Regions from separate parts of the Dysgonomonas sp. GY75 genome, predicted to be linked through region 2. Evidence: riboswitches for the same ligand, from Rfam matches in the RefSeq annotation. Region 2 holds a riboswitch; the other holds the start of a gene.
What was found. A riboswitch is a leader RNA that binds a small molecule or an ion and turns the genes downstream of it on or off. The one in region 2 is predicted to bind thiamine pyrophosphate.
Positions count from the first base shown of each region.

Region 1 (16,314 bases), on a different contig from region 2:
AATTCACTGCGGGAATCTTCCGAGCCAAACAACCAAAAGCCGGCTTCGGGCGCAGTGCCCACAAACTGCATCGGCTTGTTTGTGCCTATACAGGATAATACGTTCAAACCATGCTGATTAGCATTATTGAACAGGTCTTCATTCTCATACACAAAGCCTTTGTATCCTTTTATATCCAGATTGTTGAGCATCTCTATCTGAGGTAAGTGATTAAATCCGGCGTCGATAACTGCGATAGTCATGCCTTTGCCTTTGAATCCGGCATTATGCAAGGCCTGTCCGTTGTTCAGTTCGATATTTGTACCCGATTTTGAATAGTAGTTGCCAAATGCTACTGTTTCTGTGGACAGATAGTTCACGATACTGTCCGTTTTGGTTTCACCTTTCGGCTTTCCTTTCCAGACAAAGAGGGCATCGGATACGAAGGGGAGTTCTTTATATTTATCTACCAGCATACTGTCGCTGCAATGGACGGCAACCGTTTTCATCCACTTACTTTTGGCTACGATAACTCCTCCTACATTTTCTATGGCTTTGATATATTCCGAAGAAATTGGAAGGTCGGAAGCATCTATAGCAAACCCTTGTCTCCGGCGGCGTTCGATTGCTTTGGGAGAAAGGAATTCTTCAGGCTTATCTATTGTATAGGGTGTCTGTCCTTTATCGTTGAGTGTCAGTCGGAATTTGTAGTTGTAATCCTGAGCAAGCAGGGCCGAAACCGAGGCTAGCAGGGCGCAAAGTAATGTTACCTTTTTCATATTGTTATTTGTTTTATACAAAAGTAAAGATAATAGTTGTTAGTCGTTTATTTTAGATGTAATTATTAGAGTTTACAATAATATCAATTATTCATTAAAAGCTGTACTGTTGAATGAAAAAGTTCAATGCTTTAATCCTGTAAGCGTTCTTTGTGAAAATGTTTATCATTCAGTTCAAGCCTGCCGGGCTTGAACTCACTTTTGATATTGCCCAAAAGTAATACAAGCAATCTTTGTTCGATTGTGCGTAGCTAAAAAAATCGAACATTTAATTCAACAATAAATTCAAATAGCCGATTGATACAAACAATATGGAGTAAGGCAAAAGTATACAATGCCTTACTCCATATTGTTTTTCAAGAGCTGTTATTTATGAGATCGACCCAAATAATAAGATAACAGCAGCGACCCTGCCTGCAAGGCAACTAATACCCAAAAGGCATTCTGCCTTCTGTTTTTTCGTTTCAAAGCTTTTAGTTCTTTCGTTTCTTTATCATTCAGTTCAAAATCTTCCATAATCCTCAATTTTTTATAAATCAAATGTTAATTTAAATGGTTTATTTTATAGAAACAATCGAAATGCTGATTTTGATTAAAAATAGCGTATATTTTTCTTTAATTAAGGATTTAAAGGTATACGTAACAGTATGGATTGGTCGTTTTTTGAAAAAAGTTTATCTATGTATTTTGAAGTATACTAGTTTACAAGAAAAAGAGTTCTTTGAAATAATTAATTAGCAAATAAGTGAAATAGTGTAACCTTTGTTACCTTTTATTTTTAACCACAGAGTAAACGGAGTAGCACGGAGTCTTTTTATTCATGGGATGCTTCGCTTCACTCAGCATGACAAAGTTGGTTGTAGTTTACTACTAATTGTATAGAGTGTTACCTTTGTTACCTTTTTGCGTCTTTGCATCTTTGCGAGTATCATCTTTCATTCGTAATTAAGATGAAATTACGGAGTTTTTAGAAGAAAAAGTGACAATAAAAATTGTGTAAAAAGTCGTCAGGTTTGTCAGGTTTTGTACATAAGCTATCGGCTAACAGCTATGAGCTAACAGCTAAAAATGTGTTACCTTTGTTACCTTTTAACAAGTTGTAAGTATTGAGTCGTAGGTTGAATGTTATATGAGATACGAGTAGACAAGACACGAGATACAAGTTGTTAACTGATGACTGTTAACTGAAAAAAGTGTTACTTTTGTTACCCTTTGAAGGAAGATACGAGATGCTCTGCTCAGCATTACAAGCTAATTATTAATTGTTTTCTGTGTTACCTTTTCGTTCTTCTCCTTTTATCTACCGGCTTATATGAAGATCAGTAAAGCCGCTAATGGAATAACTAAAGCATACTTGCCAAGGTAATATGGTATCCCTCTGGCTTTCTTTTTAGAGTTGTCTCCTAAAGAGAGTTCTCCGGTAAAACTATAATTATTCCAACCGGAATTGGACTCGTGATTGAAAGACCAGAAGTCCTCCTGAGTAGAATCAGGGAAATAAAACAGTTCCTGACAGTATCCGCTTAATTTCCGTTTCTTTATTTTTATCTGGTCGACAGTACCTACACAGTTAACATCACAGTGGTAAACTATTTCTTCTTCATGCCCAAACTCATTCACCGCTCTGAATTTATAATAAGTATAGCAGTCTTTCATATAGTATTTACCATTACTGGCTTTTGCAAACTCGAACCGCCCTACTTTTCTCAATACCCGAACCATCTTTCCCAGGTATCTTTTTGCAGGTTGCGATGCCAGAATAGAATCGACTGATTCTATCTCCATCGATTTAATGGTCATGTCACTTTTGTTGATCCGCACTTCTCCATTTGCCCAGCCTTCTTTTCCGGCCAGAGGTTCTATATTCAATATTATAAGGGAACTGTCCGATGTATACGTTCTTGTTGTTTCATTATTAATACTTTTGCCAAATGAGAGGAGGTGTGAGGCATGATATTCAGCCCCGTACAGTTCTGACGTAGGAGTTACTGATTTTTGCAGCCGTCTGATGTCTACTATATTGTATGTATAAGGTATCCGTTCCTTTTTTAAGGATTTCTTCAATACTTTTTCATCCAGAGTGGTTGTGTATTTGAGGTATATCTCGTTTTGCAGCGTGTCGGTAGTTTTTGTTTGCAGGAAATGTAACAGGTATCCGATGGAGTGGTCTGTGACCAGATTCTTTTTGGTATTGAGCATTACTTCTTCCAGCAGCATATCGGCATCATAGGGGCTGATAACAACCGGACTGAGGGAGACCGGATTCAGTTCCATGACAACGGTCGGCTGTTGCCGCAGAGCAGACTTCGATACCGATCTGGATTTATATCCAATGCATTGAAAGTAGATGATATCCTCGCTGTTTCCGGGTATAGAAAACTGTCCGCTTGCATTGGTATATGCATATTCTTTCGATGAGGCTCCGTATTGGACTATAACGTCAGGGACAGGCTTCTTTGTATCCTTATCCAAAACGATACCATTGATAGGAGTTTGGGGCAGAATATATATACATAGAAATAAGAGAGGGAATATAATTACTCTTTTCATCGATTTCGCAATTTAGGCTGTTATCTGATAAACGTCGCTAAGCAATATTTATTGAGATATTATATGACAAAAATCAAATTTATATCTTTCGGAATCAAAATCAACAACTAAATGCTCTTTTTTATACCTTTGCCCTGATTATTAAAATTGACGATATATGGCATTCAATATTGCGGATATACTACCTATCATTATCATAGTGCTTACGGTGCTTACCAGTATAAAGGGGTTTAATGATATGGCCTTCTTCGACCGGTATAAATTTCAGGTGGGGGCTATATTGGGAAAATCGAAGCAGTGGGACAGGCTCTTGACTTCGGCAACATTGCATGGCGATTATATGCATCTCATTTTTAATATGATGACCTTGTATTTTTTCTCCAGTGTGATCATACAATCTCTGGGTATCTGGCAGTATCTGACAATTTATTTCTTATCCATCATAGGAGGGGGCTTATTGTCCTTGTGGGTTCACCGTAAAGAATATTATTATAGTGCTATCGGTGCTTCGGGCGGCGTTGTCGGTATCTTGTTTGCCGCCATAGCTTTATATCCGGATATGACGCTTGGGGTGATGTTTATTCTTCCCATGAAAGGATGGCTTTTCGGTATCCTCTATCTGGGTTATTCCATATACGGGATGCATACAAGACAAGGAAATATCGGACATGACGCCCATCTCGGAGGTGCTGCCATAGGACTTATCCTTGCAGTAGTTTTTGCGCCGGTAATACTTCAGATCCATACATTATATATCGGAATAATGATAATTCCGTTGATTGTTTTGGCATATCTTGTTTTAAGAAAGAAATAATTGTACATTTGCTATGTATTTTAACACAAACGGAATGGCAAATCGAAATGTCTTGGTCTGTAAAAACTATTTCGTTCATTGAACATAGCACTTATTACTTTGTTATTAAATTATACATATATTTTGTAAGTAAAAAGCAATAATAATGAGCAACGAGAAAGACCTTATACAGTACGACGAGGATGATGCGGTAAAGTTTATACAGAACTATCTTCCCCAGGAAATGAAAGGAAAGTATACGAACGATGAGATAAATTATATCATCGATATTGTGTATGACTTCTATGATGAAAAAGGATTTATGAATGATGAAACCGATGAAGAATCGGTTGTAGATATCGATGAAGATGAAATTGTCGCCTATGTACTGAAATATACAAAGAAGGACAAAGTGAATAATTTCTCAGAAGATGAAATCGCCTTTATCATACAGGGTGAACTTGCTTATTGCGACTCAATAGGAATATTTGAATAGAGAAAATATCACAAACAAAAAGTATACAAATAATAATTAAAATTTTATCAATTATGAAACAATTTTCAATTCTTGCAGCAATATTTATGAGTTGCGCAGTTATATTTTCTAGCTGTGGAGCTAGTGATACAGTAAAAGGCGGTGGTATAGGAGCAGGAGCAGGCGGTGCTCTTGGCGCAGGTATCGGAGCCATTATCGGTGGTGGTAAAGGAGCTGCATGGGGTGCCGGTATCGGAGCTGTAGTCGGAGGTACTGCAGGTGCTGTTATCGGAAACAAAATGGATAAACAAAAGAAAGAATTGGAACAGATCAATGGTGCTCAGGTTGAGTCTATCAATGACGGGCAAGCTATCAAAGTTACTTTCGAATCAGGTATCTTGTTTGCTACTAACTCAAGCACACTGAATTCTGCTTCCCAAAGTGCACTGACAAGCTTTGCTACTTCTTTGAATAATAATCCTGATACAGATGTTCAGATATATGGGCATACAGACAATACAGGCTCTGATGCTATCAATAATCCATTGTCTGAAAAACGTGCACAATCGGTTTATAACTTCCTTCAAACTAAAGGAGTGTCTGGTAGCCGTATGGTATCTCAAGGTTTCGGTTCTACCCAGCCTGTTGCTGATAATAGTACTGTTGCAGGAAGAAGCCAAAATCGCCGTGTTGAAATCTATATTCTTCCTAATGAGAAGATGATTAAAGACGCTGAACAAGGTAAATAATAGCTTTGTAAATAACAATAGAAATGAAGGCTGTTCTTGACGAACAGTCTTCTTTTTTGTATAGATGAATTTCATATGCGCAGAAGAAATGGCGAACTTTTTTAACATTCCGGATGTTATATAAATGATCGCTTTGGTAAAAGCAGTAGACTACAGGAGATTTCAAATATCACAATATTAACAAGTAAATATAAGAAATTATGGGATTTATATGGTCAATCATAATAGGTATATTAGCCGGATTTATCGCCGGTAAAATAATGAAGGGTAGTGGTTTTGGTCTTATCCTTAACCTCATAGTCGGAGTAGTCGGAGGTTTACTCGGCGGATGGATATTTACGTTACTCGGTCTGGGTGTAAATGGTATTATAGGTAATCTGGTTATGTCCACAATTGGTGCCGTTGTGCTGCTTTGGATAATATCCCTGTTTAGCCGTAAGAAAGAATAGAATTACTAATTGATAAAATAGAATAATTATGAAGAAAGTATTGATAGGAGCAGCCTTGGGGGCTGTAGCAATTTACGCAGTCAGCAGACTGTATAAGCAAGGTAAATTAGACGGTTTTTGTGACGATATGAATAAATTTGCCAGCAAAGCAAAACGCAACCTGAAAAATGTAGCCGATGTAGGCAAGAATCAGGTAGAATACATCAAAGACCGTGTTGAATATGAGTTGAATAACGGAAAAGAGAGTAAATAATATACAGATAAGAAAATATAAGAATGGGTAGCTTAGTCATTACCCATTCTTATTATATCTAGAGGATGTTATTTCATCTCTGCCTCCTGTTTCTCTTTCAAGTGTTCTCCTAAGAATTTCTCCATAGCACGATAGAAATCGAATCTGTTCTCCTCGTTATGAAATCCGTGCCCTTCATTATCCTTTACCATGTATTCGGTTTCTATTCCTCGTTTTTTCAGAGCTGCCACCATTTGGTCCGATTCATCTTTATTTACACGCGGATCGTTTGCACCCTGCGCTATAAATAGTGGAGCTTTTATCTTATCTACATGAAATACCGGAGAAGAACCGGCTAACAGAAGGCTGTCCTTTTTCGGATCACCTACCATTTCATACATCATATCCAACATCGGTTTCCAGTATGGAGGTATCGTATTTAGGAATGTGAATAGGTTCGATACACCTACATAGTCCACTCCGCAAGTGTAGAGATCGGGGGTGAATGTAAGGCCAGCTAAAGTAGCGTATCCTCCATAGCTTCCTCCGTATATGGCTATTTTATCAGGATTGGCTATCCCTTTTGCCTTCAGCCATTCCACACCGTCTGTAATGTCGTCCTGCATTGTTTTTCCCCATTGCTTAAATGATATTTCCCAGAACTTCTTGCCGAATCCGGTAGAACCCCGGAAATTCATCTGGAACACGGCATAACCCCTGTTTGCCAGAAACTGTATCTCAGGATTGAATCCCCATCCGTCACGGGCCCAAGGGCCTCCATGCGGGTTAACCACTACAGGCAGGCTTTTCGCAGTCTCCATGGTATATCCTTTCGGGAGTGTCAGGTATCCTTCTATTTCCAGACCATCACGTGTTTTATATGTGACACAGTTCATTGTCGCCATGTTGTTTTCATCCAGCCACGGGTAAATATCGGCGATATGTGTCAACACGTCTTTTTCCACATCATAGACATAATAAGCTCCCGGAGTCTTGTCATTGTACGTGCGGACAATCAGCATATTTTCTTCTTTGTTCTGACTATTAATGCCAAACGGCCTGTTTGCTACCTTAGAGGAAATCTTATCGTATATGCCCTTCAATTTATCATCAAAGAAATGACGTTTTATGCCATCATGTCCCTGATAAGCAACCAACTGCAACTTCTTGTCCTTTAGAGAATATGATGCTCCGGATATATCGTATTTATCATTTTCATAGAGCTTTTCATCTTCTTTCATTGTCTGAGGATCGAATATGATCAATGCATCTTTGTCCCTGCCTATATTCGATGTTGCATACAGTTTCTGATTATCAGATGTAAAGAAATAAGGATTGAGGGTTTCTTTAAAACTCGTGGTTATAAGGACTTTGAAAGCGTCCTCTTCTTTATCTCTGTACAGAAGGCTCTGATTTACTCCATCAATAGCAGTGGCGACACGCAGTTTGCCGTCATGGTCTGTCATCCATCCCTGAATATTTCCCGGATTTTCAGCGAGCATTGTCAACTCTCCGGTCTCAATATTCAAACGGTAAGGATCGAATATCTGAGGATTTCTTTTATTCAGCCCGATAATGACTTCACTGTCTATCTCAGGCAGGTCGTCAATGATTTGAGTACGCACTTTTTCGAATGCAGTAAGTGGCAGTGGATTACTGCCGTCTATATTAACGCCATAAAGCTGATAATTTTCGTCACCTCCGGTATCTTTCAGAAATAGGATGCGATTATTATTACCCCACAAATATCCGGCAATATCCCTCTCTGTTTCCGAGGTAATTCTTACGGCTGAATCTTGCCCTATTTTCTGCACATAGATATTCATCCTTTTTTCGTAAGGTGCGGTATAAGAAAAGTATTTTCCATCAGGAGAAATCTGATATGAAGCCTTTTCAGGGTTTCTGAAAAAATCTTCTAAGGGTAATATTGGAGCGGGTACCGGAGCCTTGTTGCATGATGTTGCCAGCCCAAGTGTTAAACAAAATAAAGTGATAATGCTTAATGTGAATGATTTCCTTTTCATAGTTTAAATGGTTTTATTACTACTATAAGTACTTGTCGTACAAATGTATTAAAAAATCACAAGAATACTTTTTTTATTAAAAAAAGTTGCTCCGTTAGATTTTTAGGCAATCAATATATTTCCTCATAAATGGGAGAAATCCGGTCGATTAGCAAATCAACCGGATTTCTTATATCCACATCTTTAGTTATTGAAACTCAACTCCCCATCCTTCATATCTATTATGATGGGATTCTCCTTATCTACTGTTCCGGCGAGCAGTTGTCTCGATAGTGTATCCAGTACAGTACGCTGTATAACACGTTTCACCGGACGTGCCCCGAATTCAGGATCATAACCCATTTGCGCTATCCCGGCAATAGCTTCTTCTGTAAATTCCAGTTTCACCCCGTTGCCTTTCAGCATTTTTACTATGCTTTCGAGCTGTATGCGGACAACCTGTTCTATCTGTGCCAGATTTAATGGTTCGAACATAACTGTCTCATCGATACGGTTCAGGAATTCGGGACGCATATTCACTTTCAGCATATCCAACACTTCGCGTTTGGTTTTCTCCACCACTTCGTTGTGGTTCTTTGGTGTTATTCCCGCAAAGTTTTCCCGGATCAATGGAGAACCCATATTGGACGTCATAATGATGATTGTATTTTTGAAGTTTACCACACGCCCTTTATTATCGGTCAGGCGTCCGTCGTCCAATACCTGCAATAAGATATTGAAAACATCGGGATGCGCCTTTTCTATTTCATCGAATAAGACTACCGAATACGGCTTACGGCGGATAGCTTCAGTCAATTGTCCCCCTTCGTCATAACCGACATATCCCGGAGGTGCCCCGATAAGCCGGGTAGCACTGAATTTTTCCTGATACTCGCTCATGTCGATACGGGTCATCATATTCTCGTCATCGAACAGGAATTCGGCGAGGGCTTTCGCCAGCTCGGTCTTACCGACACCTGTCGTACCCAGAAATATAAACGAGCCTATGGGACGTTTGGGGTCTTGCAGTCCTGCACGGCTACGGCGTATCGCATTCGATACGGCAGAAATAGCTTCATCCTGCCCCACGACACGCCTGTGCAATTCCACTTCGAGGTTCAGTAATTTCTCCCGTTCGCTTTGCAGCATCTTGTTGACAGGGATGCCTGTCCAGCGGGAAACCACATCAGCAATATCGTATGAATCGACTTCCTCTTTTATCATTGCCTGATTTCCCTGCATTTCATGCAGTTGTCCTTGCAGTTTGCCTATACCATCTTCCAATTCTTTCAATTTACCGTAACGGAGTTCGGCAACCTTTCCGTAATCGCCTTCGCGCTCGGCCTTTTCCGCTTCGAATTTGGTATTTTCTATCTCTATCTTATTCTGCTGGATCTTATTGATAACTTCTCTTTCCGATTGCCATTTGGCTTTCAGGTCTTTTTCCTCATCTTTCAGCCGGCTTATTTCTTTCGATAGCTCTTGTTCCTTCAGCTTGTCATTCTCGCGGCGTATAGCTTCACGTTCGATTTCGAGTTGTTTGATACGACGGCTCTTTTCGTCCAGTTCTTCCGGTACGGAATCCACTTCCATACGCAATTTTGCCGCAGCCTCGTCCATCAGGTCGATAGCCTTATCGGGCAAAAAGCGGTCGGATATATAGCGGCTCGACAGTTGCACAGCAGCAATAATAGCTTCGTCTTTGATACGCACCTTATGGTGATTTTCATATTTTTCTTTCAGTCCCCGCAGGATGGAGATTGCATCGGCCTCGCTCGGTTCATCCACCATTACAGTCTGAAAACGGCGTTCCAAAGCCTTGTCCTTTTCAAAATATTTCTGATATTCGTCAAGTGTAGTCGCGCCTATCGAACGTAACTCTCCTCTTGCCAATGCCGGCTTAAGGATATTAGCTGCATCCATCGCTCCCTCACTTTTACCTGCGCCTACCAATGTATGTATCTCGTCGATAAATAAGATAATCTCTCCTTCCGACTTGGTAACTTCATTCACTACAGATTTCAGCCGTTCTTCAAATTCGCCTTTATATTTTGCCCCTGCAATCAGCGCGCCCATATCCAGAGAATAAATCTGTTTGCTTTTCAGGTTTTCAGGAACATCACCCCGTACAATACGATGCGCAAGCCCCTCGGCAATAGCAGTTTTACCCGTACCCGGTTCGCCTATCAGTATAGGATTGTTCTTGGTGCGGCGGCTAAGTATCTGCAACACACGGCGTATCTCATCATCGCGGCCGATAACGGGGTCCAGCTTTCCGTCCTTGGCTCTTTGAGTCAGGTTTATAGCATATTTTTCCAGTGACTGATAAGTATCTTCGGCAGTCTGGCTGGTTACATTCGTGCCTTTACGTAGTTCATTGATGGCCGGTTGCAGTTCCTTTTCGGATATACCTGCATCTTTGAGCATCTGCGCCGCCGTGCTTTTGCCTGATAATACACCTAACAATATATGCTCGAGGGAAACATACTGATCACCCATCTTTTTTGCATATTCGGCAGCTTTTTCCAGTGCAACATTACTTTCGCGGCTGAGGAACGCTTCACCTCCTCCCGAAACCTTCGGAAGGGAATCGATCTCCTTGCTTAATATATTCGTCAAATGACCGGGATTTGCTCCCAGTTTCTGAAAGAGGAAATTCACGACATTCTCCCCGGTCATGATTACTCCCATAAGTATGTGTGCCGGTTCTATAGACTGTTGGCCTTTTTCTTTTGTTATCTCAATGGCTTTTTGTATCGCCTCCTGAGATTTGATTGTAAAATTATTGAAATTCATATGTTTAGTTTTTCTGTTTGCTTGTATTTTATATAACTATTGTCTGTTTACACTTGTTCAAAATATTTGCCAATCTGATATTTTTGACAAAATGTCAGTTTATTCGTCATTTTTAGTCTAACACGAATGGGACTCTAAAACTTGACAAACTTGACACTTTTTACATGTTTTTCATCCTGTCACTCTTCTGAAAACTCCGTGCTACTCCTTTTTGGCTCCGCCGACCGCTGGTTCTCCGTGTTTAAAAATAAAAGGTAACAAAGGTAACACATATTTCAGCTTTTAGCTGATAGCTATCAGCCGTTAGCTTAGGCTATCGCACAAGAGACTTTAGGGTAAACATAAATACAGTTCTTTCAACTTTGTACTCATTACTTAAAACTTATTACTTGTTAAAAGGTAACAAAGGTTACACTATTTCACTTATTTGCTAATATGCTAATTTTAACTACACTTTGTTTCGTTGAACGATGTTTCAAATTTGCTAATTAATTATTTCAAAGAACTCTTTTTCTTGTAAACTAGTAAACCGATAACTAGTATACTTCAAAATACATAGATAAACTTCTTTCAAAATACGACTTGTTTCTCCAATAATTTTCGTTAAGTTTGCATGTCACTGTTAGGGGTGTTCTTTTCCTGAAAGAGCTGAGATTAAACCCTTGAACCTGATGTGCTGTAATGGGCATCGTAGGAAAACGGTCGTGTTTTAGATTTTTAGTTATAATAAACATACATCTATAAGCCGTTTCGTACTATTCGAAGCGGCTTTTTATTTTTAATATTATCTGGGTATGATTGATATTCAAAATTTAGTGAGGGATTTAAATATTGTCAGAAGCAAGTCCCCTTTAATTCATAACATCACAAATTATGTGGTGATGAACAATACTGCCAATGGGCTGCTGGCTGTTGGGGCATCCCCTGTTATGGCGCATTCGCTCGAAGAAGTCGCCGAAATGGCGAGTATAGCATCTGCATTAGTAATAAATATCGGAACTCTTGAACCTCAGTGGGTGGAAGCTATGCTAATAGCGGGTAAAACCGCTCTGGCTAAAAATACTCCGATCGTTTTCGATCCGGTAGGGGCAGGGGCAACCACTTACAGGACAAAAGTGTGCAAACAGATAATTGAAGAGTGTAAGCCTTCCATTATAAGGGGGAATGCATCCGAAATAATGGCCTTATGGAATGCGAATGTACAGACTAAAGGTGTCGATAGCACCGATTCTTCTGATTCGGCTCTCGATCCTGCTAAGGCACTGGCAAGGCAAACAGGCGCAGTGGTAGTTGTCAGTGGGCAGACTGATTATATTACCAATGGAGAGAATACCTGCACCGTAGAGAATGGCCATCCGATGATGGCACGTGTGACGGGTATGGGGTGCACGGCTACGGCAGTTGTTGCAGCCTTTGCTGCAGTCAATGGTGATATGCTGGAAGCGGCTACGCATGGTATGGCTGTTATGGGTATTGCCGGAGAAATTGCCGCCCACAAGTCTTCTGGAAACGGAAGTTTACAAGTTAATTTTCTGGACGAACTTTACAATCTGGATGAAGCGGTAATAAAGGATACTATAAAGCAAATAAAATAAGATGGCGGCATTCGATTTGAGCCTGTATCTGGTTACAGACCGTTCGCTTTCGCTTGGACGACCATTGGAAACGGTTGTAGAGGAAGCCGTGAGAGGTGGGGTGACGATGGTACAACTGAGGGAAAAGGATGCTTCTACGCTGGATTTTTATAATCTGGCAATGAAGTTGAAATCCATACTGAAATCTTACAATGTACCACTTATTATAAACGACAGGCTCGATATTGCATTGGCCTGCGATGCCGGAGGGCTACACATCGGACAAAGTGATATGCCCTACTCAGTTGCCCGCAAGCTACTTGGTAAAGATAAGATTATTGGCCTTTCTGTTGAAAGTATTCAAGATGCGATAGATGCTAATAATCTCGATGTAGACTATATAGGCATTTCGCCTGTATTCGGTACGCAGACTAAAACAGACACAGCGCCAGCTTTAGGATTGGAGGGAATAGGTGAAATAACCCGCATATCCGGACATCCCAGTGTGGGAATAGGAGGAATCAACCTGACGAATGCGCAGGATATAATACAGGCAGGTGCAGATGGAATATCGGTGGTATCGGCTATTATGTCGGCTCCTGATCCGCAGCAATCTGCCCGTCAGCTAAAAGAAATCATAAACAAATCAAAAAATAGATAGCTATGAAATGGAGTGAACAGGCATGGAACGCAGCAAAACCGATATATAATAAAATACTGGAACAACCCTTTATTCAGGGATTGATAGATGGTACGCTCGACAGGGAAAAATTCATCTTCTACATTCAGCAGGATGCCCTATATCTTGCCGAATATGGCAAGGTATTGACCGGAATAGCTTCAAAGCTCAGTAACCCCGAGCATATAGAGGCTTTTATCCACTTTGCCGGAGATAGTATAGCGGTAGAAAAAGCATTGCACGAAACTTTTGTCAGTAAAATATCTTCCACATCCAAACCTGAACCATCTCCGGGTTGTTTATTATATACTTCATTTCTTTTGAGGCAACTGGCAAGCGCTCCTGTGGAGGTAATTGCTGCGGCTGTATTGCCTTGCTTCTGGATTTACAAAGAGGTGGGAGATTATATTCTCGAACATCAGGTAACAGGTGAAAACCCTTATCAGGAATGGATAAATACATATGGCGGCGAAGAATTCGAACTGTCGGTAAAAACTGCCATTTCCATTTGCGACGAACTTGCAGATAAATGTACCCTGCAACAACAGCAGGCGATGACCGATGCATATGTCATGTGTTCCAGAATGGAATGGATATTCTGGGATAGCGCATGGCGATTGGAAAAATGGGCGGTATAGTATATAATGGAAAGTTGAGAATGGAAAATTGAAAGTTATTGTATTCCGTTTTCAATTCTCAACTTTCAACTTTCAATTAAAATATGAAACACTATAAAACAGCACTTACCATTGCGGGAAGTGATCCCAGCGGGGGAGCAGGGATACAGGCCGACCTGAAAACTTTTTCGGCCTGCGGTTGCTACGGAGCAACGGTCATTGTGGCCGTAGTAGATGAAAATACAATAGGTGTAACGGATGTGCATCCTATCCCCGTTCCGTTTGTATCGGGACAGATAAAATCGGTGTTGGATGATATCGGCGCCGATGCGATAAAGATCGGAATGCTCCATTCTTCGGAGCTTATACTGGCTGTAAAGGATACGTTGTCACGATATAATATAAAGAACATTGTCCTCGACCCTGTGATGGTTGCCACATCCGGTGATAAACTCTTGCAGGATGAGGCGATTGAAACATTGAAAAGCGAGCTCATCCCTTTTGTCAGGGTTATAACCCCGAATATTCCCGAAGCCGAGATATTGTTGGGCAAAAAGATTCGAAGTCAGGAGGAGTTGCCAAAAGTTATTAAAGATCTTTCGTTTGGGAACAAAGTATCCGTACTGCTGAAAGCAGGACATCTGACCGAGGATAAACTGACCGATGTATTCTATAACGCCGAAACCGATGAAATAATAGAACTGAGTTCGCAACGTATCCATACAAAAAATACGCATGGGACGGGTTGTACATTCTCTTCTGCCATAGCTGCGTATCTCGCACATAGACTGCCTCTTAACGATGCTATAAGACAGGCTAAAGATTATATGAATAAAGCTATCACTATCGGTGCCGGATATGAAATAGGGAAGGGGCACGGCCCTGTGCATCATTTCTTCGATTTCTGGGAATAGAAAGTGTCTGCCATATTTATGGTATTTAGGATTATATTTCATCACATTGTAATGAATATTCCATAAGTCTTTTTTACCTTTGAACTTTAATTTTCAAATGTCATAAACTGATGGCTCAAAACGACTCTCAAAACAAGAAATTTTCTACCCGCATTATCAGCGAAAAGTTTAATAAACAGGATGTACACGGTGCTATAGCGATGCCTATATACCGTAATGCAGCCTTCGAATTTTCCGATTCGGAAAGTATTGCCGCCGCATTCCAGTATAAAGAGGAGGTGGCATCCCATACCTATACCCGGATAACGAACCCTTCGGTTGAGAATTTTGAACGTAAAATAAAGGCAGCATCGGGTGCTGAAAATGTAATGGTGGTAGCTTCCGGTATGGCAGCTATATCCAATACATTTCTTACAATAGCTTATGCGGGAAGCAATATTGTGACTTCTCCACACCTGTTTGGAAATACTTTTTCGTTGTTTAAGTTTACGCTTGCGGCTTTCGGAGTTGAAGTGCGTTTTGTGAATACAGATAATATTGAAGAAATAGCCTCGGCGATTGATGAAAATACCTGTGCTTTCTTCTGTGAATTGATAACAAATCCCCATTTGGAAATAGCCAATCTGCCCGAAATATCGAAGGTGTTGAAGGTGGGTAATGTGCCGATGATTGTAGATACTACTATCATTCCGTGGTGTGGTTTCGATGCCCGCAAAGCCGGAGTGGATATCGAAGTGGTATCGACTACGAAATATATATCAGGCGGTGCAACTACAATTGGTGGTGCTATTCTCGACTATGGTACTTTCAATTGGGCAGAGAATAAGCGATTGGCTACAGTAGCCCGTCAAGACGGAACATCGCAGTTCTCATTCAAACTGAAACGTGAGATTGCACGTAATATAGGTGCGGCTATGGATCCCGAGGCTTCTTACTTGCAGGCGTTGGGAATGGAATCGTTGCAGTTGCGTTACGAAAGAATGTCTGCTTCGGCATACGAACTGGCACAATTCCTTGCTAGCCGGAAAGAAGTTGTAAAAGTGGGTTATCCAAAATTGGAAAGCTCTCCTTATAAAAAAATATCAGATACGCTATTTCGTGGTAATCCCGGCGCTATGCTCACTTTCAGCCTGGAGAGCAAAAAGGCGTGCTATAAATTTATGGACAGGCTACAGGTTATCCGTCGTGCAACAAACTTGTTTGATAATAAAACATTGATAATTCATCCCGAGTCCACAATCTATGGGACATTTTCGCCTGAACTGAAAGTAGTGATGGGAATAGAAGATAATCTGATGCGTCTGTCTGTCGGATTGGAAGATATCTCAGATTTGCAGGCTGATATAATACAGGCACTGAATGATTTGAATTAATATCCAATCGTATCAGATGTTTTGGGTGAGGCAGTATAATCAAAATAAATTTTACTACTGCTTCCACTATTAAAAACGTTCATTAATTTACATTAATTGTAAAATATTAGTTACTTCTTTCAAAGAAAAGTAGTACTTTTGTCCTCTAAACAAACAAAATAGCTGAATTCGGCGCTAAATAGCTGATAAAAATGAAGATACTGATAATAAACGGGCCAAATTTGAATTTGTTGGGTAAAAGGGAACCGGATGTTTACGGGAATACTTCTTTCGAAACATACTTCTCCCAGTTGCAACAAACCTATACGGACTGCGAACTATCATATTTCCAATCTAATCACGAAGGAGCGCT
Region 1 is NZ_JADCLQ010000030.1:72,766-89,079, reverse strand. It holds gene IR083_RS11455 (S8 family peptidase) at 1-758, opposite strand, end outside; gene IR083_RS11450 (hypothetical protein) at 1,125-1,274, opposite strand; gene IR083_RS11445 (carboxypeptidase-like regulatory domain-containing protein) at 2,067-3,308, opposite strand; gene IR083_RS11440 (rhomboid family intramembrane serine protease) at 3,466-4,122, shown strand; gene IR083_RS11435 (hypothetical protein) at 4,268-4,597, shown strand; gene IR083_RS11430 (OmpA family protein) at 4,651-5,325, shown strand; gene IR083_RS11425 (GlsB/YeaQ/YmgE family stress response membrane protein) at 5,526-5,774, shown strand; gene IR083_RS11420 (hypothetical protein) at 5,803-6,027, shown strand; gene IR083_RS11415 (S9 family peptidase) at 6,096-8,030, opposite strand; gene clpB (ATP-dependent chaperone ClpB) at 8,214-10,805, opposite strand; TPP riboswitch at 11,420-11,519, shown strand; gene thiM (hydroxyethylthiazole kinase) at 11,600-12,400, shown strand; gene thiE (thiamine phosphate synthase) at 12,402-13,040, shown strand; gene tenA (thiaminase II) at 13,043-13,696, shown strand; gene thiD (bifunctional hydroxymethylpyrimidine kinase/phosphomethylpyrimidine kinase) at 13,780-14,589, shown strand; gene IR083_RS11385 (PLP-dependent transferase) at 14,700-15,962, shown strand; gene aroQ (type II 3-dehydroquinate dehydratase) at 16,154-16,314, shown strand, end outside.
Region 1: linked by a shared signal. The riboswitch ahead of thiM (hydroxyethylthiazole kinase) and the one ahead of IR083_RS05950 (TonB-dependent receptor) in region 2 are both predicted to bind thiamine pyrophosphate.

Region 2 (16,314 bases):
TGAAGTAAAACATCAGTATCAACGGCAAAAACATCGGTATAATCTGCTTTAGCTTGGACATATATTACCTGAATACAAATTTGTAAATAAGCGACTTTCTATATTTGAGTTTAAAAGTACACTTTGTGTAAAGAATAGCAAAATCTCTTGAGGTATAATTCTCTTCCTTATACAATGGAGACTCTTTCAACCTGCGCAGCACCTTCAATCCCAGACGCGAGTTTGCACATAACCGGAGCCAGTGAACTGATAGCATGCGTTCAAGATATGCCGCATCACAAAATGGGTTATCCCTGTTTACCCGAATTAATGAGAGCATAAACTCTTCACATTGGTCTAAATACCTGAAAGATGAATGCAGAGGTACACATTCAGCTACGGATGAATATATTTCCAGAAAATCATCGTCTGTAGGTAAGCCTAGACGGAAACAATGGATTTTAAAAACTTTTTTCTTATTATCTGTCTGTAATTCTTCATTTAATGACGACACCTGATGTTGGTGAACACGGTACAAAAGAAGAGGTTCTCCAATATTAGCAAGTTTCGTTTTATACATAGCTTTAGACCATAAAGCATAATCTTCGACATGAAGATACTCAGGCTCGAAACTCAGTCCTAATTCTGTGAACAAGCGTTTTCGGATCATTACAGCCGGATGGCAAATTCCCGATTTAAACAGCAAATATGCCCTTAATTCTTCATCTTTCAGAGGGCTGTGATGCAAATCCCGTTTACCGGCATTCTCTGTTCTGAAAGCATAAAAAAGTGTACTGACAATATCATGTTCTTTATTTCTCTCCAGGAATGCGACCTCCTTCTCTATACGGGTAGGCAAAGCTATATCATCCGCGTCCATGCGGGCGATGTATTCACCTTTACAAAGGCTGATTCCTTTATTCAGTGTTTTTATAAGTTTCAGATTTTCTTCATTTTCCACGACCGTTATCCGGGAATCTTTTTTTGCCAGTTCATGTAATATCCGGCCGGTATTGTCAGTAGAACAATCATTAATTGCTACAATCTGCAAATCGGTATATGTCTGATTCAAAATCGAGTTCATCGATTCTTCCACATACTTCTCCACATTGTAACAAGGCATCAATACCGAGACCAGAGGCTTGTTCATCTTTTATTTGCAAGGATTGCGTTAAAGACGGATTTATATCCGTCTACCATTTTTTCGATTGTAAAGTTAGCAAGATATGATTGTCTTGCATGTATTGACATGCTTTTTTTTATATTTTCATCCGAAAAGATGTATTCTATCTTTTCTGTAAAGAGATTTACATCATTATCTACAGCAAATCCATTTTTACCGTCAAGGACCTCTGTTATACCTCCTACGGCCGAAGCAACCACCGGAACTCCGAAAGCCAATGCCTCTAACAGGGACATGGGTAATCCTTCATAGTTGGACGGCAGTATAAACAAATCTGCATATTTCAGGTAGGAGCATGCCAGATGTGCCTCACCCAAGCAAAAGACATTGGAAGGAACGTCATTCATATCTGTTTTATTTCCAATCCACACAAAGGCATATTGCGGCATTTGTTTCGCTATATCAAGGAAAAGGTCAAATTTCTTTTGTTTTGAGATACGGGATATGCACATTACTATTTTAGAATAGGATGATTTCAATCTGTCCAGTTCTGTCGTAATCCGGTCCTTTATTTCAATTTGCTCCAGATACTGGTCCGTAACGCCATTGTATATACATTCTACATTCTTATAGATACCTTCCTCACGCATACTATCTACGTCGTATTGGCTGACCCCTATTATTCGATATACACTGTTTTTGAGAAAACGTTCGACAACCAAAAAACGATTAAACGCTTTCCGTATCGAGTCAAATCCATGAACCGTATATACTGTTTTTTTACGACTGAAGACAATACGTCCCAATACACCCATCTTCGAGGAATGAAGATGTATTACATCGGGATTATATTTGAATCTATAATAATAAAGTTTGAAGAGCAGACTTATATCTCTTATCGATACCTCTTTGCGATGATTGTTTAATTTTATTTTTGTAAAATTATTTCCTAAAGCGTTCCACGCTTCACCATCTCCTCCATATAAAACAAATAGTTCGTGTTCGGAACTCAAAGTTTTAACCAGATTTGCCACAATCGTCTGCGCTCCCCCATATTCTGAAACTGTTATGATCTGGAAAATCTTCATTTAATGCTTTGCCTACAATTTTGAATTGTAAAGATAATAGGAATAATCTATTATTGAGAAAAATATGACTTTTATATATTTTCTTTAGTTTATTTTAAAATCCTTAATTATCTGACAATCATCTTTCGCCAATTGATATATCCAAAAATAGAAACGATAAAGAAGATGAAAAATAATATACCGGACATAATATCTTGTTGTACGAATAATAATATGCCTGATACAGCATTCGCAGGTATTACGAGCAACCACTGCTCGGCCCACTTACGGGAGATCATCCACAACGCGACAATATTGAGCGATGTGGTAAGGGCATCCCCGATAGTAACAAAGGACGGGTTGTGGCTAAATTGTATCAGAATAAGATAAATCAACAACGAAATAATTATCACTCCTAAGATAATGGGAATAATAAATCGTTTCCCGACATGGGTAATAATCTCCGCTCCCGAATCTTTGTCCCTGTTACGCATGATCCATACTATCCATCCATAGACTGAGGCCAGAAAAAAATAGATATAAATCCCCATACTGGCATACAAGCCCGTCTTATAGAATATATAGATATAGAATGCAGCCATAACGATACTTGCCGCCCACATCCATACATTTGCCTTGTATTCCAGATATAGGAAAACCAGCCCTATAATTGCGCCGGTTATGCTTACCCAGTTATTTTCTACAAAAGAAAGAATTATATCCATCGTTATTTTCCAAAATTAGCGGAGCATCTCGGTATGGCTATGAGATACTCCGCCGTTATTATTACATTTCTATCAGAAACGGTATCTTATTTTTCCCAGCAGGTTCGCTCCTGCCTGAGGATATAATCCACGGTCAACCGATTCGCTTCCATCTTTGAAACGGGCGGTATATACCCATGCGTTCGCACTATATTTGATACTTGCCAGATTATTGATAAAGAACTGAAGGTCAAATTTACCAATTTTAGGGGCATCCAGTGTATATGAAGCCACCATATCGGTTACAAAATAATCGGATAAACGATTATCGGCGTTCGAAGTGTTATCATAATACATACGACCAACATATTTATTGATAAAAGACAGCGTAAAATCTTCTTTCTCGAATGGTTTGAATGTAACGCCGAGGCTACCTACCGTATTCGGAGAGAATGAAATATCGGTTGATTTATGGAATTCCGAAACTTGTCCTACCTGATTCCAGTCATTCTGATTATCATACAGATCGTAATAAACCGTATAATTCTTTATCTTATTACGGCTCAATGTCAGGTTCCCATCCAAACGCAACCATTCGGTAGGGGTATAAGCCAATGATAATTCTATGCCTGTACGATAACTGTCAGGTACATTTTCCTGCAACTTATAACCGATATCATTCAGCTTTCCGGTTTGCACCAACTGGTCTTTATAGTCCATATAGTAAAAATTGGCACTGAACGAAACTATCGAATTAGCATACTTATAACCTAACTCATAATCATATAACCTTTCGGGAGCAATACTTCGCGAACCTCCGCCTTTCAGTGATTCTTTCAGGTCAGCCCGTAATGGTTCCCTATTTGAAATGCCGAATGATCCGTAGATCTCATTATAGTTACTGAACCGGAACGAAAGACCTCCTTTCGGATTTATAAAATTATAATAATTCTTATTGGTCAAATCCATCAGATCATCATCCAATCCATTCATGCGATAATCTATATACCTTTCTTGTACCTCTGCGAATAGCGACAAGTTATCTACCGGGCGGTATTCCATTTTAAGAAAGGCGTTCATGTCCTGTTTCACGGCTGTATTCCGATTCCAGTTATACCCTTCCGGGATATCCTCATTATGCTTTACCCACAATAGTCTACCATAATGCGATCCATCATAGTAGCTGTACATTGCTCCGGCCGTAATGCCCAGCTTACCCGCTTTATAATCCAGATTGAAACCGCCTACATAGAAGTCATTTTGCATCAGTTTACGCAATGTAAGATCCGAACTCTCATAAGTCGTCCCTCCTACAATTTGTTTTCCTAGTCCGTAATCTGCAAAAGCCTCATCCACTTTATAATTCTCGTAATAGCCGTAACCATTATTATAACTCAGGTTTACATTCAGAGTCAGCCTGTTTGTCAGATAACGGGTATAAATCAACTGCCCGATATTAGAATAATAATTATCCGTTTCATTATCATAATATTGGGTTCTGCCATTATCATCTTTATATTTTCCGGCAGGATTGTAGCGTCTGTTAATTTTTAGCGTATCAGGGCTTATACCTTCCCATGTAATACCCGTATGCTGAATACCATTCATATAAATAAGACGAATCAGTTGTTTATCGGAATAGTGTGACAACGCCGCATATATATTCTTATGGTCTACCTTTCCGTTGCGGATATATCCGTCACTCCTGATATACGAATAGCGGGCATCGAGCGACAGTCCGCTTTTCATGATACCTGTTCCGGCTGCGCCTGTCAGCAATAAAGTATTGTATTGCCCATAGGCAGATGACAGGTCGGCATAGGCTTTATTTCCCTTTCCTCCGGCTGTCTGCATAGAGATACTGGCTCCAAAAGAGGCCGTGCCGTTTGTCGATGTGCCCACTCCCCGCTGCACCTGCATGCTTTGCAATGAGTTAGACAAGTCCGGCAGATTAACCCAATATACCTCCTGGCTTTCCGGATTATTTAGCGGCATACCGTTCAATGTCACATTTATACGGCTCGCATCCGTACCTCTGATACGAAGCGCCGTGTTTCCTACGGCTGTTCCGCCTTCGGTATATGAGACTACCGATGGTAAGGATTGTAATATAAAAGGAATGTTCTTTGCGGCATTGTCCTTTTTAATTTCCACTTCTCCCAAATCTGAATACGAGATAGGTGCTCCCCGGCTTACCCGGGTGGCAGATACGACAACCTCCTCCAGTTTTATGAGTTTAAGGCTATCCGCCTGTTGTTGTGAATAAACAGCTCCTGCTCCAGTTATTACAAAAGCAGCAAAAGCTAAAAATACCTTTTTCATTTACATACTAAATTTTTATAAGCATAAGACAATCACTCTTGTTTCATACTTTGACGTTAAACAAAAAAGGGGTTTAATAAGATGATTTCCCGGAATTTAAGAATATGCACGTGCGCAATAGCATCTTCTTTCCCTACGCCGGCATTACCCGGATCAGGTTTAATGGGTGTGATCTCAGCCTGTAATTTTAAGGCACCCCTAAGATTTCGAGACAAAGATAATTAAACCATTTTAATAAATAAGTGTTTACCTATTATAAAATTTTTCTATAACTAGGATTTCCAATGTTACAAAACGGGATTTTCCTAGTCATATATAGTATTAGATAAAATTAAGTACCTTTGTAACATAAAACTTAAAAAACATGAAGAAGAATATTTTTATTGCGGTTCTATTTTCTATTGTAGCGTTGGTTTCTTTCTCGTCATGTGAAAGCGATGATGACTATCTAGTTAGAAGTGGATTGTACTGCGATTTTTTATCAACATCAAATAATAAAGGTTATTTTGCCAGTAATGGTGGAGGAAGTTATTCGTTCCGCGATCTACCTGATTTAGGCTATGGCGATATTATAGGCATGGAATATAGGGGTACTACTCTTACAATTACAGGAGATATACGAGAAGGAGATGTTATCCGGGATCTATACATCAGTGTTCAGGGCGTAGGTGATTTCCTTTATGCCTCTGACATAGAAGTATATAAAGACTATGAAAAGATTGTATTTAACACTTCTAACGATCGTGAATTTTATAATTTTATGAATGATGTTATGTACAAATTTTATAGAGATGGACGGATCAATATTGTTGTGGATGGATATATTACAAACTATCAAGGAGTAGGTATCGGAAATGTAGAAATGGAAATATATCTGGATAGCTCACTTGATGTTACCGTTCGAAGATAATCCAACATGTCCGGTTTCATTCAATCTGACTATCTCTCCGAAATACAACAAATAGATAGCTCCGACCTATCATTAAGAAATAAATATATCCGTCTGAAACGGATACTTGAGAGAGGCTGCAAGGATATCACCGCCGGTGAATCTTTGCAGTTTCCCTCTTTATTCTCCCGCCTTGTCTTTATCAGTCAAAAATATGAATTGCCAAAATCATTGGAATGGCAGTTGCAGAATATACGCATAAAAGCATCTTTCCTGCAGCAAAACAATAAGAACCTGGTATCTCCCGGCCAGTATCAGCAAGCAAAGGAAGGTCTGGAAAATTTCCTTTTATATATAGAAGGCGAAAAACAGGATTTCAACTATGTGGAAGATACTGTTTTCGATTATGAACCTGTGCCGCACGATTTATCCAACAAGATACGTGTACAGGTATTGGAAATAGATACCGAAAACGAACTTCTTATATGCCAGTCCGAAAGCCTTATCGGAAAGAGTTTAATAGTGAGATACAACGTCTCTCCGGTTAATAATATATTCAATGAAACCATTGAACGCCTTTGGATTGGCGCGCAGCTCAACCTGATCGATGTAAAAACAGACGATGCGGGAGTCTATATTCCTAAAATGTTTGTACTCGAACCCGATTATCTGATAGATGCTTCGGCAATGGCAGAGTGCTTTCAATCATATGGCAGTTCATATCTGCACTATTTCCGCCGTAAATTCGAACCCAATGCAAACACTCATTACATACTATTGGGGAATCTTGCCAACTTCTTTTTGGATGAACTCATTTATGCCGGGGATGCCGATAGCCTGTCATTCGAAGAAATATTCATGAAATCATTCCGTTCCATGCCATTCGAATATGCAGCATGTAAAGAAATTAGCGATAACGGTGCTTTCAAAGAGTTTATGGTCAAAGCCCGGAGCCAGTTCGAAAACATAAAACGTGTAGTGTTGAACGATATGCCTGCAAACGGATTCGATGCGTCATCCTGTACGCTTGAGCCATCTTTCTTTTGTGAGAAATACGGGTTTCAGGGTCGGCTCGATTTACTTCAGCTATCAAATGACGAAACGGGTATAGATCGCATAATCGAACTGAAATCGGGGAAACCTCCTTATCCTCGCGAAGACGTGACCAAAATAGCGCCCAATCATGAGACACAAACGGCTATCTATCGCCTGATGATACAAAGTGTATTCGAGAAGGATGCACGACATATATATCCTACTATTCTTTATTCCTCGGCTGAAAATGCAGGAGAGAACATTCGCTTTGCCGCGATCTACCAGCAACTGGAAAAAGAAATTATAAATGTGCGGAATCTCATTGTAGCTACCGAGCATGATTTATATATCGGCGATACGCAACATGCAGAGAAAGTGTTCCGAAATCTTTTTAATCTGGATAATTACAGACGTGTCCCCCAGTTTTTTATAGACAAGTTGGCAGAGTTAGAAAAAGTAATAGATAAGGCTACTCCATTAGAGAGGATATATTTCTATCGCTATATCAGGTTCATCACCAGAGAGCTATATCTTCAAAAGACTGGGGACGAAGGCTATAATACATCCATGAGTGTATCCGCCTTATGGAATACTTCTTTTGAAGAACGGCAAGACTCTCTAGACCTCATTGCCAATCTTGAAATAGAAGATATCGACGATTCCGGCCGGGATATGATTATCCGCTTCAGCAGGGACAAAGATGAGTGTGTCAATTTCCGTGAAGGAGAAATATGTATTCTTTACCCCCGCCACAAAAGTGAAGAATCAGTACTGACAAATCAGATATTGAAAGGTACTGTAGTAGAGATCTCTTCATATCATGTAGTCTTGAGATTCAGATATAAACAACGAAACCGCAACTTCTTCTCCCGATACAAATACTGGGCTGTGGAACATGACAAGCTAGACCATAGTTATAACGCCATGTACAAGAGCCTGTATGCCTTTCTGTCCGCTCCCAATGACAAAAAAGAGTTATTACTTGGCTTGCGGGAACCGCTCTCATCCACCCTGTATGAATTAACGACGGATGCCACAAAAGAGGCAAAACAGAAGAACATCATAGATAAAGCGTTGGCTGCGGAAGATTATTTTCTGATTGTAGGACCTCCGGGAACCGGCAAAACATCTATTTTTGCCCGGCAACTGATAGAATGCTTATATGCCTTGAAAAATACAAATATCCTTGTAATAGCATATACCAATCGCGCTGTGGATGAATTATGCGCCTCCATCTGTCAGGCATTTAGCGAAAATGAAGACGAGTGTGACAAATATATCCGTATAGGTTCGGAACTCTCGTGCGGTGAAGGTTACCGTCATCGCCTGCTGCAAAATATCTCCCATCAGGCCGACAGTAGAAAAGAGTTGCTCCAAACCATAGATAATACTCGTATTTTTGTTGGTACCCTTGCGTCTATTACCGGGAAGCCAGAACTATTCGACTTGAAAAGGTTTAATATTGCTATCATAGACGAGGCATCTCAAATACTGGAACCACAGATTATCGGACTTCTACCCCTATTCGACAAATTCATTATGATAGGAGACCATAAACAATTGTCTACAATCACTTTACAGGATGAAAGTAAGTCGAAAGTGGAAGAGGCCGTATTAAACGACATTCAACTATCCGATTGCCGCGAATCCTTATTCGAGCGGCTGTTTCATATCTGCCAAAAACAAGGCTGGACACAAGCATATGATACCTTGACCTATCACGGAAGGATGCATGAAGATATTGCGTCCCTTGTCAATATAAGCTTCTATGACAATATGCTACATGCAGCTACTGACAGGCAATACAAGCCTTTGGCATATCAAACATACGACAGATCAGATAAATTACATTCATTAATCGCAACAAAACGGGTAGCCTTTCTCCCCGTCAGAGAAACAGACAACACAAACAATTCGGATAAGCTGAACAAACAGGAAGCAGATGTTGTTATCTCTTTAATAAAAGCAATACTTGAGATTTACAGACTTAACAACATGGCTTTTGACACCCGGAAGACCATAGGTGTAATAACTCCCTACCGTAATCAGATTGCCCTGATAAAGCATAAACTGGAAGAAACAGAAATTCCGGAACTGAACAACATTATGGTAGATACCGTAGAGCGCTATCAGGGTAGCCAGCGGGATATTATCATCCTTTCTTTTTGTTTCAACAAGCCATACCAACTGAGATTCTTTAGTAATCTGAACCGCGAGCGTACTGTAGACCGCAAACTGAATGTAGCTCTCACCCGGGCTCGTGAACAACTATTTATGATTGGGAATGATTATATCCTGAATCAGAGCCCAATCTACAGGGAGATTGTAAATAAGTCGGTTATCAATCCATGATAACTACATTTCGTCTAAAAAAGAATAAGCAATGACCAATAAAATAAAAGAATTACGGAGAATAGTCCCGGTACCGATGCATGAAGCCTTGCAGCTATTGAAAGCAAATGACGGGGATGTAGAAAAATGCGTCTATCTGTTCAAAGCCAAATCCATCAAAGAGATATGTGAACAAACAGGCTGTGATGAACAGACTGCCGCCGAATATTACGAAGCTGAAAAATTCGATATCAACAGGGCTGTATCTAATATCAAAGAAGATATCTATGATAAAAACTATCAGCCGATCGATGGTGTCACTAAAGAGAATATCGGTAATATCCTGCAATGGCTACGGGTCGTAGAAGCCGAAGATTTCGGGATATCCCTCGATTATCAACTGCTGGATAAAGCATTAGAGACATTGAGCCTTATTCCCTCATTAAATGATATTGCAACAAAAGTAAAAGCTGCAAAACAAGCTAAAGATTTGATATTTGAAGGCTATACGGATGCCGATAGCCTCGAAGATTTTGTTCGCAGACACCGAAAGCTGGATGATGATAAGGATTTCATAGAAGCGAACCGGATTGTCAGTCTTGGGATTACAGTGATCAAAGAGGAGCTATTAAGGCATGTACGAAACCTCAACTAAAAGACCTTAAAATAAGATACAAAGAGGTGCTGACTTTTACAATCAGCACCTCTTTTATTATAATGATCTTACGATTAAGCTTGCGCAAGTTCATGAGCCACAGCTTTCAACTTATCCTTCTCTTTATCTACTTCGAAGGATATAGTGCTGCCTTCCTTGGCTGCACCCGAGAGTATCAGTTCGGCTATTTCGTCCTCCACATAGTTTTGGATAGCACGCTTCAACGGACGGGCGCCGAATTGAACATCATAACCTTTATCGGCTAGGAAGTCTTTTGCCTCCTGAGTCAGCTCGATCGTGTAACCAAGTTCGGCCATACGTTTATAGAATCCTTTCAGCTCTATATCAATGATCTTTTCTATAGAAGACTTGTCCAGCTGGTCGAATGTGATGATATCATCCACACGGTTCAGGAACTCAGGGGAGAAAGTCTTGTTCAATGCTTTTTGAAGCACACTTCTCGAATACTCACGGTTAGCGGCAGACTGTTTATTGAACCCGATACCTCCGCCAAAGTCTTTCAACTGGCGTGTACCAACATTGGAAGTCATTATCAGTATCGTATTCTTAAAGTCTATCTTACGCCCCATGCTATCGGTCAAATGACCTTCGTCCATCACTTGCAACAAGATATTATACACATCGGGGTGAGCTTTCTCTATTTCATCCAGTAACACCACAGAATATGGTTTACGGCGCACTTTTTCACTCAATAGGCCACCTTCTTCGTATCCTACATATCCCGGAGGTGCTCCGACCAAGCGCGATACATTGAATTTTTCCATATATTCACTCATGTCGATACGGATAAGGGCATCGGCAGAGTCGAACAACTGTTCTGCAATCTTCTTTGCCAGATGGGTTTTCCCTACCCCTGTAGGCCCAAGGAACATAAACGAACCTATCGGACGATTAGGATCTTTCAGCCCTATACGGTTGCGTTGTATGGCTTTCACAATCTTGTTTACAGCTTCGTCCTGTCCTACTACCGCGGCCTTCAAGCTGTCCTGCATTCCTACAAGTTTAACCCCTTCCGACTCTCCAATACGTTGCACAGGCACCCCCGACATCATGGAGACTACTTCAGAAACCATCTCTGCATCTACAGTTTCCGGTTTTTCTTTCAGTGAAGCTTTCCATTCAGCTTCTGCCGCATCCAGTTTAGCCATCAACTGGCGTTGTGTATCCCGGAAGCTGGCTGCCAGTTCATATTTCTGAGCCTTCACCGCTTCACCTTTTTGTTCCACAACATCCTTTAGTTCCTTTTCAATATCTTCTATCTCCTTAGGAACATGTATGTTTGCGATATGCATACGGGAACCCGCTTCGTCCAGGGCATCAATAGCCTTATCCGGGAAGTTACGGTCTGTAATATATCTGTCGGTCAATTTCACACAGGCTGCGAGTGCATCTTCCGTATATTTCACATTGTGATGCTCTTCGTACCGCTCCTTGATATTATGCAATATCTGCAATGTTTCCTCAGCGGTAGTAGGGTCTACCATCACTTTCTGGAAACGGCGTTCAAGAGCTCCGTCTTTTTCTATATTCTTACGGTATTCGTCAAGCGTAGTTGCACCGATACATTGTATCTCGCCACGGGCCAATGCCGGTTTCAGCATATTGGCAGCATCCAGTGACCCGGTTGCCCCTCCTGCACCTACAATGGTGTGTATCTCGTCGATGAACAATATAATGTTCGGATTTTTCGACAATTCGTTAAGTATTGCTTTGATACGTTCTTCAAACTGTCCGCGGTACTTGGTACCGGCAACCACCGAAGCCATATCGAGAGCGATCACTCGCTTGTCGAACAATACACGTGACACTTTCTTCTGAGTAATACGCAAAGCCAGTCCTTCTACAATAGCAGATTTACCCACTCCGGGTTCACCTATCAGTATAGGATTGTTCTTCTTGCGGCGGCTCAGGATTTGCGCCAAACGTTCTATTTCCTTTTCACGGCCGACTATTGGGTCCAGTCTGTTTTCCAGTGCGGCTTTTGTCATATCCATACCGAAATTATCCAATACGGGGGTATCAGTTGCCTGACGCGGCTGTTGGGTATTCACATTTGAGCTACCGCCTACAGCTTCGTCGTCATCGTCGTCATCATCTGTGAAATCAGCTCCCATACGGGGCGATTCCTTGCTGTTTTTATGTATTATATCACCCATGCTTTTAATATAGGTGAAAGCTCCGTTGTAATCCATATGATTTTCTTCCAGTAACATCGCCGTAACATTGTCGTGATCTTTCAGAATAGCAAGAAGTAAGTGCTCGGAGTCAGTTTCCTGACTCTTAGTCAAACGCGCTTCCAGTATGCTCATCTTCAAAATCTTCTCAGTACTTTTACTTAATACGATCTCACTGTTTGGGTATGCATCCTCCTGTTGCTTTAATATGTTATTATCAATACTGTCTTTTAACTCAATTAGATCTATTCCGAAATCCTTCAATGCCTGTATGGCTAATCCTTCTCCGTTGCGGAGTATTCCAAGCATCAAATGTTCGGGCGCTAGATAATTCGTTTGCAGACGTCCGGCCTCCTCACGACTATAAGTCATGATTTTGCGAACTCTTGGTGAAAAATTATTTTCCATAACCGTCTTATTTGATGTTTTATGCAATTATGCGTATGTTACAAATATAAGATTTATTTCTAAAATGTATTTCAGATAAAATCTTAATAATCTAATTTATTATATTCAAACAAAAATGATGCCATAATGTTTACACCTGTTATGCAAATCTAAACACAATATTTCAAATTGTAAAACTTTAGGATATATATTTGACAATATGAATATTTAACCATTACAAAAATATTACATTAATGTTAAATAAATAATTTTAATTACTTTTTGCTTGATTATATAAAAATAGTTCTATACTTTTGTAAAGTATTTTTCATGGTATTAGATTTATGGTTAGGAGTGAAGATTGGTTGTCGTGAGACAACCATTCCTATTTTATAGGGTTTCGTTCCACCTATTTTCCGCCTTTTAAATTGGAAAACCGAAGACCAATTGATGCCTCTCTTTACCTCATTTCTTTATTCTGTTACTGTCCGTCATTTATATTGACTTTGCTTTCCCCTATCAATTTAAGTCATTTATTATCAATAATTAATATTAAAAAAGGTAACAAAGGTAACAGATATATCAGTGAACAGTTAGCAGTCATCAGTTAACAACTTGTATACCGTTTTTTATCTACTCGTATCTCATATAACTTTCAACTTATTACTCAATACTTACTAATTGTTAAAAGGTAACAAAAGTAACAGCTTTTTCACCCTTTGCACCCTTTGTGATTTTCTTCGTATACCTGGTGGTTAAAATTCTTTACCACAAGGGACACAAAGACTTACACAAAGAACACTATACAAAAAATAACAAAAGTGATAGCTTTTACGCATTTTAATTATTGAATCCTTAAACATCAAATTTTTTAAATCCTAAATCCAATACTTCAAAGAGCTGAATGCTAACAGTCCAAAGCCATCAGCTAATACATAGATAAAGTTCCCTATAAATATTTTACTACATTCACCTCAAAGCTAATATTAAGAGAAAAGATTATCTTTGCTGACTATGGAAGATACTTTCAGAACAATCGTCAATGCATCCAAAGCAATCTATACAGAAAAGCGAAGCAAATTTATAGCCTACGCTATTCCTGTATTGTCTGCCGATGAGGTTAAAGCTGAAATAGAAAAATTACGGAAAGAATATTACGATGCCCGCCATGTATGCTGGGCATACATGCTAGGTGCCGACCGAAAAGACTTCCGGGCAAATGACGATGGAGAACCCTCAGGCACAGCAGGAAAGCCGATCCTCGGGCAAATAAACTCCAATGAGCTGACAAATATCCTTATTGCCGTAGTGCGCTATTTTGGTGGGATAAAACTTGGCACAAGCGGACTGATTGTGGCATACAGAGAAGCGGCAGCCGAAGCAATCAGGGAAGCAGAAATAGTAAAAAAGACTGTGGATTGCCAAATTTCGTTTGGTTTTGAATATCCTTTTATGAATGATGTGATGAAAATCGTGAAAGATCTGGAGCCAACCATTTTAAATCAGAGCTACGAAATGGATTGCCTGATGACTCTCGAAATACGTAAAGCTAAATTCGAAGAATTGAGAAACCGTCTCGAAAAAGTAGAAAGTCTGAAATTTATTGAATAAAAAATAACGGCCATCCTCTGAAAGACAGCCGCTAAACTTAAAATATTTATTCTGAGCCTTAGATTATTCCCTGAGCCATTACAGCTTTAGCGACCTTCATAAATCCGGCGATATTTGCACCTTTCACATAGTTCACATAACCATCAGGCTCTGTACCGTACTTCACACAGTTCTCGTGGATATTAGCCATAATCCATTTCAACTTGCTATCTACTTCTTCTTCCGACCAGCTAAGACGCTCCGAATTCTGAGTCATCTCCAGACCAGATACAGAAACACCTCCGGCATTGGCGGCCTTACCCGGTGCATAAAGGATTTTTGCCTTCTGGAATACAGCAATGGCTTCCGGCGTCGACGGCATGTTTGCACCTTCCGAAACAGCAATAACACCATTCGCTACAAGTTTCTGCGCATCTTCGCCACTAATCTCGTTCTGTGTCGCCGAAGGCAAAGCAATATCGCCTTCTTCGCCCCAAGGGCGGGCACCTGCTACATATTTACACCCGTAAGTTTCGGCATATTCACTGATACGTCCCCTGTAAAGTTCTTTCAACTCCTTCACATATTCCAGTTTCTCTGCCGTAATGCCATCCGGATCGTAGATATAACCGCTCGAATCTGACAATGTTACAGGTATCGCTCCCAGTTCTATCAGTTTTTCACAGGTATATTGCGCCACGTTACCCGAACCGGACACAAGGCATTTTTTACCGCTTATATTTATATTTTTGGTTTTCAGCATCTCCAGCAGGAAATACACATTTCCATATCCTGTAGCTTCCGGACGAATCAAAGATCCCCCGAATGTAAGACCTTTTCCCGTGAAAGTTCCTGTAAACTCACGAGCCAACTTCTTATACATCCCGAACATATAACCTACTTCGCGACCGCCTACACCTATATCTCCGGCAGGAACATCCGTATCAGGACCGATATGACGCCACAGTTCCGTCACAAAAGCCTGACAAAAACGCATAACTTCGGAGCTCGACTTACCTTTAGGATTAAAATCTGAACCACCTTTACCTCCACCCATAGGCAGTGTGGTAAGAGAGTTTTTAAATGTTTGCTCAAATGCAAGGAATTTAAGTATCGAAGGATTCACTGATGCATGCAAACGGATACCACCCTTATACGGGCCAATAGCATTACTATGCTGCACACGGTATCCCATGTTGGTATGCGTATTTCCTTTATCATCGACCCATGTTACACGAAACGAAAAAATACGGTCCGGAATACAGAGCCTTTCTATCAGGTTAGCTTTTTCAAATTCAGGATGTTTGTTGTACTCTTCTTCAATGGATTCTAATACTTCATGCACTGCCTGATGGTACTCAGGCTCGTTTGGGAATCGACGTTTTAAGTCCTCTAGTACTTGTTCTACTTTCATTTCAATTTACGGATTTTGATTTATGGATGCTACAAATATAGAAAAAAAATATCCATTTGTTAACTTTTGTTTCAAAAAAGCGATAATTTATTCATTTCAAATTAAGAATAACCATATATTTACCATATATATTGTGACACAGATGCTTTTTAATATCGTTTTTTTCTTATTTTTGCGAATAATATAATTTAAAAAGAAATGACATATTTAATCACAGGCGGAGCCGGTTTTATCGGCTCGAATTTTGTGAAACACATGCTGGCCGTGTATCCGGATGCAAAACTTATCATATTTGATGCCCTCACATATGCAGGAAACCTTGGAACATTATCAGAAGAACTGAAAGATACCAGAGTTACTTTTGTAAAAGGGGACATTTGTGACAGGAATGCAACCGAGAAAGTGTTCTCGGAACACACTATCGACTATGTCATCAATTTTGCTGCCGAAAGTCATGTTGACAGAAGCATCGAAAATCCACAACTATTTCTGCAGGTGAACATTCTCGGTACCCAGAATTTGCTGGATACTGCAAAAAAACACTGGACAACAGGCAAAGATGAAAATAATTATCCTATATGGCGCAAAGGCGTAAAGTACCTGCAAGTATCTACAGACGAAGT
Region 2 is NZ_JADCLQ010000012.1:135,204-151,517, forward strand. It holds gene IR083_RS05930 (hypothetical protein) at 1-61, opposite strand, end outside; gene IR083_RS05935 (glycosyltransferase family 2 protein) at 65-1,129, opposite strand; gene IR083_RS05940 (glycosyltransferase) at 1,126-2,190, opposite strand; gene pnuC (nicotinamide riboside transporter PnuC) at 2,298-2,894, opposite strand; gene IR083_RS05950 (TonB-dependent receptor) at 2,967-5,195, opposite strand; TPP riboswitch at 5,309-5,405, opposite strand; gene IR083_RS05955 (hypothetical protein) at 5,560-6,105, shown strand; gene IR083_RS05960 (DEAD/DEAH box helicase) at 6,112-9,471, shown strand; gene IR083_RS05965 (hypothetical protein) at 9,503-10,105, shown strand; gene IR083_RS05970 (ATP-dependent Clp protease ATP-binding subunit) at 10,180-12,708, opposite strand; gene IR083_RS05975 (IMPACT family protein) at 13,702-14,298, shown strand; gene IR083_RS05980 (NADP-specific glutamate dehydrogenase) at 14,357-15,691, opposite strand; gene rfbB (dTDP-glucose 4,6-dehydratase) at 15,890-16,314, shown strand, end outside.